DNA from 2 places in the Pseudodesulfovibrio methanolicus genome. Region 2 is predicted to be linked to the other one. Evidence: predicted binding sites of a transcription regulator. Region 2 holds the regulator's gene; the other holds the start of a gene.
The links. The regulator sigma-54, encoded in region 2, starts transcription at its own class of promoters, with help from an activator protein. The targets are predictions, from matches to a motif close to CTGGCACGGNNNNTGCTT.

Region 1 (4,180 bases), 630 kb from region 2:
CGCACGGTGCGCTGGCTGAAATCGAGGTCCGCGTTGACGCGGGCGATGACCTTCTCCGGGCCCACGGCCGGGCCGAGCAGTTCGAGGATGCGGCGTTGCAGCTTGTTCTCCACGTCCGCCTTGTGCTCAAGCTGGGCGTTGGACATGGCCAGGCCGGTGGACGCGTCCTCCGGGGTGTACAGGGGATGCCCCTTCATGTCCGTGACCGTGATGTTCTTGGGTTCGAGCCCCTCCACGGCCATGGACACCAGGTTGACGATGCCCTTGACCTCGTCGGGCTCAAGCTTGCCGTCGCCCTTGAGCTGGAGGACGATGGACGCGGACGGCGCGATCTGGTCCTCGATGAACAGAGACTTCTGCGGGATGACCAGATGCACCCTGGCCTTGTCCACGATGGGAAATTCCGTGATGGTGCGGGCCAGTTCGCCCTGGAGCGCCCGCTGGTAGTTGATGTGCTGGACAAAGTCGGTCTGGCCGATCTGGACCTCGTCGAAAATCTCGAAGCCGATGCCCTGGCCGTGCAGGTTGCCTTCGCCCGCCACCTTGAGGCGCAGCTCGTAGACGCGGTCGGCCGGGACCAGGATGGTCGTGCCGTTGTTTTCGAGCTTGTAGTCCTCTTTCTGGCCCTGGAGCATGGCCACGACCCTGGACGCGTCCTCGGGATAGAGGTTGGTCATCAGGACCCGGTAGTCCGGCTTGTTCATCCAGTAGATCATCAGCGCGAAGGAGATGATCACGGCGGCGGCCAGCCCCCCGATGAGGATACGCTGGGACACGGTGCGGTCGGCCCAGAGCCCTTGCATTTTGGACCAGTATTCGGCGACGAACGGCGGCATCTTCTATTTCTCCAGCTTGCGTTGGCGGTGTGTTCCGTATGCAATGACGCCTAGAAGGGCATCTGCATGATTTCCTTGTACGCGGACATGATCTTGGAGCGGACGGCGCCGGTCATCTGCATGGCCATGCCCGCCTTCTGCATCGAGATCATCAATTCGTGCACGTTCTGGGTCTTGCCGGAGGCGAACTCCTCGATCATCGTCTCCTTGGTCTCCTGGAGGTCGTTGACCTTGACCAGGGAGGACTTGAGGGTGTCCTGGAAGCTCGTGACGGGCGCCTGGGGTTTCTTAAGGCTCTCGGCGACCGTGGAGTCCACCGTGCGGCGGCGGAGGTCCATGGCGTTTTGATAGGCATTGAAGGCGACGCTTTTGACGACCATTTACTCTTCTCCTTTTCCTATTGACCGATGATCAGGGCCTTCTGGAACATCCGCTTGACGCTCTCGATGGTCTGGACGTTGGCCTCGTAGCCGCGCATGGTCTGCATCATGTTGGCCATCTCCTCGACCACGTTGATGTCCGGGTAGAACACGTATCCCTGGTCGTTGGCGTCCGGATGGTTGGGCTCGTAGACCTGTTTGAACGGGCGCTGGTCCTGGGTGACGCCCAGCACCTTGACCCCCTCCAGGTTGCGGTTGAGCTGGTCCTGCATGGCCTGGTCGAAGGGCGAATAGACCGGGGTGGCCTCGAAGGAGACCGACTTGCGCTGGTACGGGCCGCCCGTCTCGGTCTTGGTGGTCCGGATGTTGGCCATGTTCATGGAAATGACGTTCAACTGCGCCCGCTGGGCCGTGAGCCCGGACGCGCCGATGTCGAGTGCGGTCATGAGATCCATTTACTTGCTCCCTTCCTGAATCACCTTGGTCATGCCGTCGAAGCTCTTTTTGATGACCGAGGCCAGGGCGTTGTACATCATGGTGTTCTTGGCGTTGGTGGCCATTTCCTTGTCCAGATTGACCTCGTCCTGGCCGTAGATCTCGCGGCCGCGGAACTCTTGCAGTCCCTGGCCCTTGAACCCGTCGACGTCGAAAGTGGCGGGCAGGTGGTCCTGCTTGGTGCGGGTGAGCTTGCCCAGGGAGTCCTGGTTCAGGGCCGCCTGGAGCTGGTTTTCGAATTCCAGGCGCCGGGCCTTGAAGCCGGGCGTATTCACGTTGGCGATGTTGCCCGTGACGATATTTTGACGTTGCAGGCGAAGGTCCATGACCTTTTCCGTTATGTTGAGGTGATGCTCGAAAAGTCCTCGCATTCCTTGCTCCTCCTTCGTTCGCGTGGCGGTTGGGGGGCCGGCGGGGCATGATTTTCCGCCGGGTCCGCAGGAAACTTAGCAACTCCCGTTCCAAATAAATAACTACTTGAAATCGAAGAGAATTCATGAAAAGCAACCCTTCGGGCGTCAGACTCCCGGCCAGTCACCCCGCTACGGGGCGGGTCGAACCAGGCCAAAAAACAGGGTAGTTTCTTCCACCCGAAGCGGTTCGGAGCCCGGCGGCACGGGCTGCCGTCCATCGGTTGCTGGGCATGAATTGGTTGTTTTACCAATATGTTGGAAGTCTGTCGGCCGGACGCTGAAAGCGGGCATTCCACCCCTTGGCACATTGATTGCTAGATCGGTAGCGGCCGAATCGGCCATGGAGATCTTTTCAGCCCGGCCCTCGGGCAAAGGAGAAATGGAGGGGAACTATGAGTGGTCATCTGGATTACGAAATCAACAAGGAACTCGGCGAATGCTACCTGTTCATGGGTGAGCTGGACAAGGCCGAGGAGTACTACAAGAAGGCTGTCAGCTCCAACGGCGTCCATCCGGACCCGTACCTCGGGCTGGCCACGGTCGCCGTCCAGCGCGGCGATCTGGAAGACGCCGAACTGATGTACCGGAAGGCCCACAAGATCGAGCCTTCGGACAAGAGTCTTTCCGGGATTGCGCTCATCCGCATGGAGAACGGCGACAGGGACCACGCTTTTTCCCTGTTCGTCGAGGCCATCGAGATGAATCCCGAAAACATGGTCGCCCTGTTCAGCCTGATCAGGCTCGGTCATGAACTGGAACGCATCGGCGAAATCATTCCGCACCTCGAGAATTATCTCGAAATCGATCCGGCCAAGCACGAAGTGCGCTACTCTCTGGCCGGTTGCCTCGCCTGCGTCGGGCAGAAGGACGCGGCCGTCAAGGAACTCGAGACGATCCTGGAAAAGGATCCCGAGAACGGCCCGGCCAAGGAAATGCTCGACCAGTTCCGGTCCTGACAACGGTCTCCCCTCCCCGTTGATTTCCCGTCCCGCGGCCCTTGCGGCGGTGGGGCGGGAAATCAGCCTTGAGACCGCCCGGCGGAGCGGCCGCCGCGAACGTGACCATCCCCTCGCGCGGCAGGCTGCGCGGTCTTGCCGTTTTTCCGTGCCGGGCTCCCCGCGTCCCGGTCGGGTCCGTTACTTCCCCACTCTCCAATCGGTTTTCCCCGCAGGTTTTCCAAAGCCCCCCGCAGCGAGGGCCGGGCGCCGCGTCGCGTTTCCCCGCCCGGCGGGCGGTCCGACTAGTTCCCGGTTTTTCGGAGGTTTTTGATTCCGGCTTTGCCGGCGTTATGCACAACTGTGGAAAAAGTAGGGGCAATCGGCCCTCTTTTCGCCGGAAACCGTGGTCTTCCGCGCCTTGCGTTTGCGCCTCAAATCTGGCACAGGCACTCAAAACATCAAGTGAGGTTGCGATGAATCTGTTGCCTGTTAAGAGAGCCATACTATCCGTTACCGACAAAACCGGCTTGGCCGAGTTCGGCAAATTCCTGGTTGATCAGGGGTGCGAGCTGGTGTCCACCGGTGGGACCAAGAAGATGCTGAAGGAAGCGGGGCTGCCCGTCACCTCGGTGTCCGACGTCACCGATTTTCCCGAAATCCTGGGCGGCCGGGTCAAGACCCTGCACCCGCACATCCATGGCGGCATCCTGGCCGACAAGGATGACGAGGCGCACATGGAGACCCTGCGCGATTTCGGCATCGAACCCTTCGACCTGGTCTGCGTCAATCTGTATAATTTCGCCGACGCGGTGGCCAAGGGGTTGGACCTCAAGGCGGCGGTGGAGCAGATCGACATCGGCGGCCCGACCATGCTGCGGGCCACGGCCAAGAACTTCCACTCCATCTGCGTGGTCCCCGATCCGAAGTACTACGAGACCGTGCAAAAGGAGATCGAGGAGCACGGCGGTCTGACCCTGGAATTCCGCAAGGAGATGGCCACCCTGACCTTCAGGCTGACCAGTGAATACGACGCGATGATCACGAAATACCTCAGCGAAAACGACGTCTAGCACACACGGCGGCCTGCGATGGCGGGCCGTCTGCACATTCTTTCGACT
Region 2 (4,180 bases):
TCGTGCACGGTATCAACATCAAACTCGACGCCCGCGAGGTGGTCGGCCTGCTCGGCCCCAACGGCGCGGGCAAGACGACCACGTTCTACATGCTTGTGGGCATCGTCCAGCCCAACACCGGGGAGGTTTCCCTGGGCGGTCGCGTGCTCACGGGCAAACCCCTGCATGAGCGAGCCCGCATGGGGGTGAGTTATCTGCCCCAGGAGAGCTCCATCTTCAAGAAGTTGACCGTGCGCCAGAACCTGGAGATCATCCTCGAACAGACCTCCCTGACCTCGCGGCAACAACGGGCCAGGGCCGATGAACTCCTGGAGATGTTCACCATCACCAAGCTGGCGGATCAGGCGGCCATGTTCCTGTCCGGCGGCGAGCGGCGCAGGCTGGAGATCGCCCGGGCGCTCATCCTCGATCCCCAATTCATTCTGCTGGACGAGCCCTTCGCGGGCATTGATCCCATCGCGGTCATCGACATCCAGGAGATCATCTCCGTGCTCAAGTCCATGGAAATCGGCATCCTCATCTCCGACCACAACGTCAGGGAAACCCTGAATATCTGCGACCGAGCCTATCTGGTATACGAAGGCACGATCATCCTGGAAGGGGCTCCTTCCGAGATCGTCAAGTCCAGCCGCGCCCGGCAGATATACCTGGGCGAGGATTTTCGGTTGTAAGCCGCCCCCTCCCGTCTTTTTTTCCGCTTTCCCGATTTACACCGTCCCCAAAGGTTGGTACACTTTTTTCATACCAGAACATATTTGATTAATTATTAATAGAAACAGGATGTTAGCACAATTGTGTTGCATCCTTTAATCCGCTATGACATAGTTGAACCGGAAAAAATATCTGGCGGTCGAAAAAAAGTTTCTTTATCCGGCAACCGATAAGCACAACCTCAAGCGAGTAACGAATCATGGGATTGGAACTTCGGCAACAGCTCAAGCTCTCACAGCAACTGGTCATGACGCCCCAGTTGCAGCAGGCCATCAAGCTGCTGCAATTGTCGCGGCTTGAACTGCTGGAGACGGTGCAGCAGGAATTGTTGGAGAATCCTTTCCTTGACGAAACCGAGACCGACACCGAGGTCCCCGACAAGCCGGAAGTGCTGACCGAATCCCAGGCCGAAGAGGAACTGGTCCGCAACGCGGACTGGGAGAACTACCTCGGCGAATTTTCCTCCACCTCCAAGCAAGCCCTGTCCCGCGACATGGAGATGCCCGAGGAGGGCATGTCCTTGGAAGCCCGCCTGGCCTCCAAGCCCTCGTTGGAGGGACATCTGAACTGGCAGATGCGTTTGTCCAATTTCACCGAGCACGAACTGGCCATCGGCGATGTCATCCTCGGCAACCTCGATTCCAACGGCTATCTTCAGGCCTCCATGGAGGAACTGACCGCTATGGTCCAGGCCTCCGATGAAGAGGTCGAGTCCGTCCTGAACCGTATCCGGCATCTGGACCCGGTCGGCGTGGGGGCCCGCACCCCGCAGGAGTGCCTGTTGGTCCAGATGGAAGTCCTCGGATACGACGATCCGATCCTGGTCTCCCTGGTGAGCGATCACCTGGAGGATCTGGAAAAGAACCGCTACAAGCCTCTGGCGCGCAAATTCAAGATATCCATGGACGATCTCAAGGCGTACCTGGATCTGATGCAGACGCTCGATCCCATGCCGGGTGCCAATTTTTCCAGCACCGAGCCGCATTACGTCAGTCCGGACGTGTTCGTCTACAAGTACGGCGACGACTTCGTCATCATCCTCAACGAGGACGGCATGCCGAGGTTGCAGATGAACACCTTCTACATGGATTCCATGAAGGGGGCGGCCGACAAGGAGAAGGAGTATTTTCAGGAAAAGATGCGTTCCGCCGCATGGTTGATGAAAAGTCTGTACCAGCGGCAGCGAACCCTGTATAAAGTAGTTGAGAGCATTGTCGGCTTCCAACGGGCATTCTTCGAGGAGGGCGTGACAAAGCTCAAACCCCTGATCCTCAAGGAGGTGGCGGAGGACATCGAAATGCACGAATCCACCGTGAGCCGGATTACGACCAATAAGTACGTTTCAACGCCGCACGGCATTTTCGAGTTGAAGTTCTTCTTCAACTCGGCCCTGGACCTGAACGACGGTTCCCAGGTGGGCTCGGAGAGCGTCAAGGCGCTCATCAAGCAAATGATCGCAGACGAAGACACGAAGAAACCGCTCAGCGACGAGCGAATCGGCGAAATCCTCCAGGAAAAGCTGGAAGTGAACATCGCCCGGCGTACGGTCGCCAAATACCGCTCGGCCATGGGCATTCCTTCGTCTTCAAAACGTAAGCAGTACTTCTAGATTCTGCTTGAAGCACTCTCAACCAGGAGGCAGCGTATGAACATCAGCTTCACTTTCAAGAACTTCGATCCTTCCGATCACCTCAAGGGGTACGCGGAAAAGCGTTTTGAAAAGGTAGCGAAATACGTTCCCGACGCGGAGGCCGATCTCCAGGTCAACCTGCTGGTCGACAAGTTCCGCCACAAGGCGGACGTGATCCTGAATTCGGATCGCATCCATATCTCGGCCTATGAAGACTCGGAAGACATGTACTCCACCATCGACATGGTCCTGGACAAGCTGGAAGCCCAGCTTCGCAAGATGCGTGAAAAGATGAAGAACCGCCCCAGACAGGCGCGTCCCAATAAAATGGTCCAGATGAACTACCTGTCCTACGAGGACATCGCCCCCGGTTCGTCTCCCACCATCGTCGGCACCGATGCATACGAGCCCAAGCCCATGTCCGTGGACGAGGCCGCCATGCAGCTCGATGCCCGTGACAATGAATTCCTGGTCTTCCTCAACGCGGAGACCGACGGCGTCAACGTGATATACAAGAGAAAGAACGGCGATTACGGCCTTATCGACCCCGGAAACTAAGCATGAAACTCAGTGATTATCTGGCGAAGGAACTGATCCTTCCCGAACTCGAGTCCGAGACGAAGTCGGACGTACTGAAGGAACTCGTCGCCCCCTTGGGCGAGCAATATCCAGAGATGGACACGGACCGCGCGGTCCGAGTCCTTCTCGATCGTGAAGGACTCGGCTCCACCGGCATAGGGGACGGCATCGCCATCCCCCACGGCAAGCTCGAAGACCTGGAAAAGGTCATCGTGGTCGTGGGCCGCAGCCGCAAGGGCGTGGAGTTCGAGGCGCTCGACCACAGCCCGTGCACCATATTTTTCCTGGTACTCGCCCCGGAACAGGTGGCGGGTATGCACCTGCGCGTCCTGGCCCAGATCTCCCGTCTTCTCAAGGACGAGGAATTCCGCAAGGCGTTCCTGTCGGCCGATGATCTCGAAGCCCTTTGGGCCCTTCTCAAGGTCGTATAACCTCATGGGCGGACTCCGTTGACCTCGACCAACCCCTTCCCCGTAGTGATCGTCACCGGGCTCTCCGGATCCGGCAAGAGCACCGCCATCCGGGTCTTCGAAGACCTGGGGTTCTTCTGCATCGACGGGCTGCCCTCCGAGATGTCGCCCAAGCTGGCCGACCTCATCCTCTCCTTCGACACCAAGTATCGCGGCCTGGCGCTCGGCATGGACCTGCGTCAGTTCGAGTTCGTGGACGGCTGGGGCAAGGCCTTGGAAGGGTTCGCCGAACTCGGCATCACCCCGCAGGTCCTGTTTCTCGAAGCCAAGATGGCCGAGTTGGTCCGCCGCTACGCCACCACGCGCAGGCCACATCCGCTGGAATCCCGCAACCTCGGCCTCGAACAGGCCCTGGAGATGGAAAAGAAACTCCTGGAACCGGTGCGGCAAGAGGCGGTCCTGGTCCTGGACACCACGGACTATTCCATCCACGATCTGCGCCGGGTCATCCAGACCAAATGGTCGTCCCTCGAGGAAGTGGGCATGGGCATGCGGGTGCACATCATCACCTTCGGCTTCAAGTACGGCGTCCCGTCCGAGGCCGATCTGGTCTTCGACCTCCGTTTCCTGCCCAATCCCTATTTCGACAAGTCCCTGCGCCCCATGTCCGGCCTGGACAAGGAGGTCTCCGACTATGTCCTGGGCAACCCGACGGGCACCGGGTTCATCAAGCGTTTCCATGAATTTCTGCTCTATCTCCTGCCGCTTTACGCCGAAGAAGGGCGCTACCGTATCACCCTGGCTCTGGGCTGTACCGGCGGACGACACCGGTCGGTTTCCGTGGCCGAGT

Region 1: a site for sigma-54 is predicted at 2,159-2,176, ahead of flgB (flagellar basal body rod protein FlgB). Genes of this name have one in related genera too.

Annotation. Positions count from the first base shown of each region.
Region 1 is NZ_CP146609.1:3,254,938-3,259,117, reverse strand. Features, by position in the region: gene fliF (flagellar basal-body MS-ring/collar protein FliF) at 1-836, opposite strand, end outside; gene fliE (flagellar hook-basal body complex protein FliE) at 887-1,216, opposite strand; gene flgC (flagellar basal body rod protein FlgC) at 1,234-1,671, opposite strand; gene flgB (flagellar basal body rod protein FlgB) at 1,672-2,082, opposite strand; gene V8V93_RS15530 (tetratricopeptide repeat protein) at 2,517-3,080, shown strand; gene V8V93_RS15525 (IMP cyclohydrolase) at 3,536-4,132, shown strand.
Region 2 is NZ_CP146609.1:2,629,623-2,633,802, reverse strand. Features, by position in the region: gene lptB (LPS export ABC transporter ATP-binding protein) at 1-671, shown strand, start outside; gene rpoN (RNA polymerase factor sigma-54) at 911-2,320, shown strand; gene hpf (ribosome hibernation-promoting factor, HPF/YfiA family) at 2,357-2,899, shown strand; gene V8V93_RS12515 (PTS sugar transporter subunit IIA) at 2,902-3,351, shown strand; gene rapZ (RNase adapter RapZ) at 3,370-4,180, shown strand, end outside.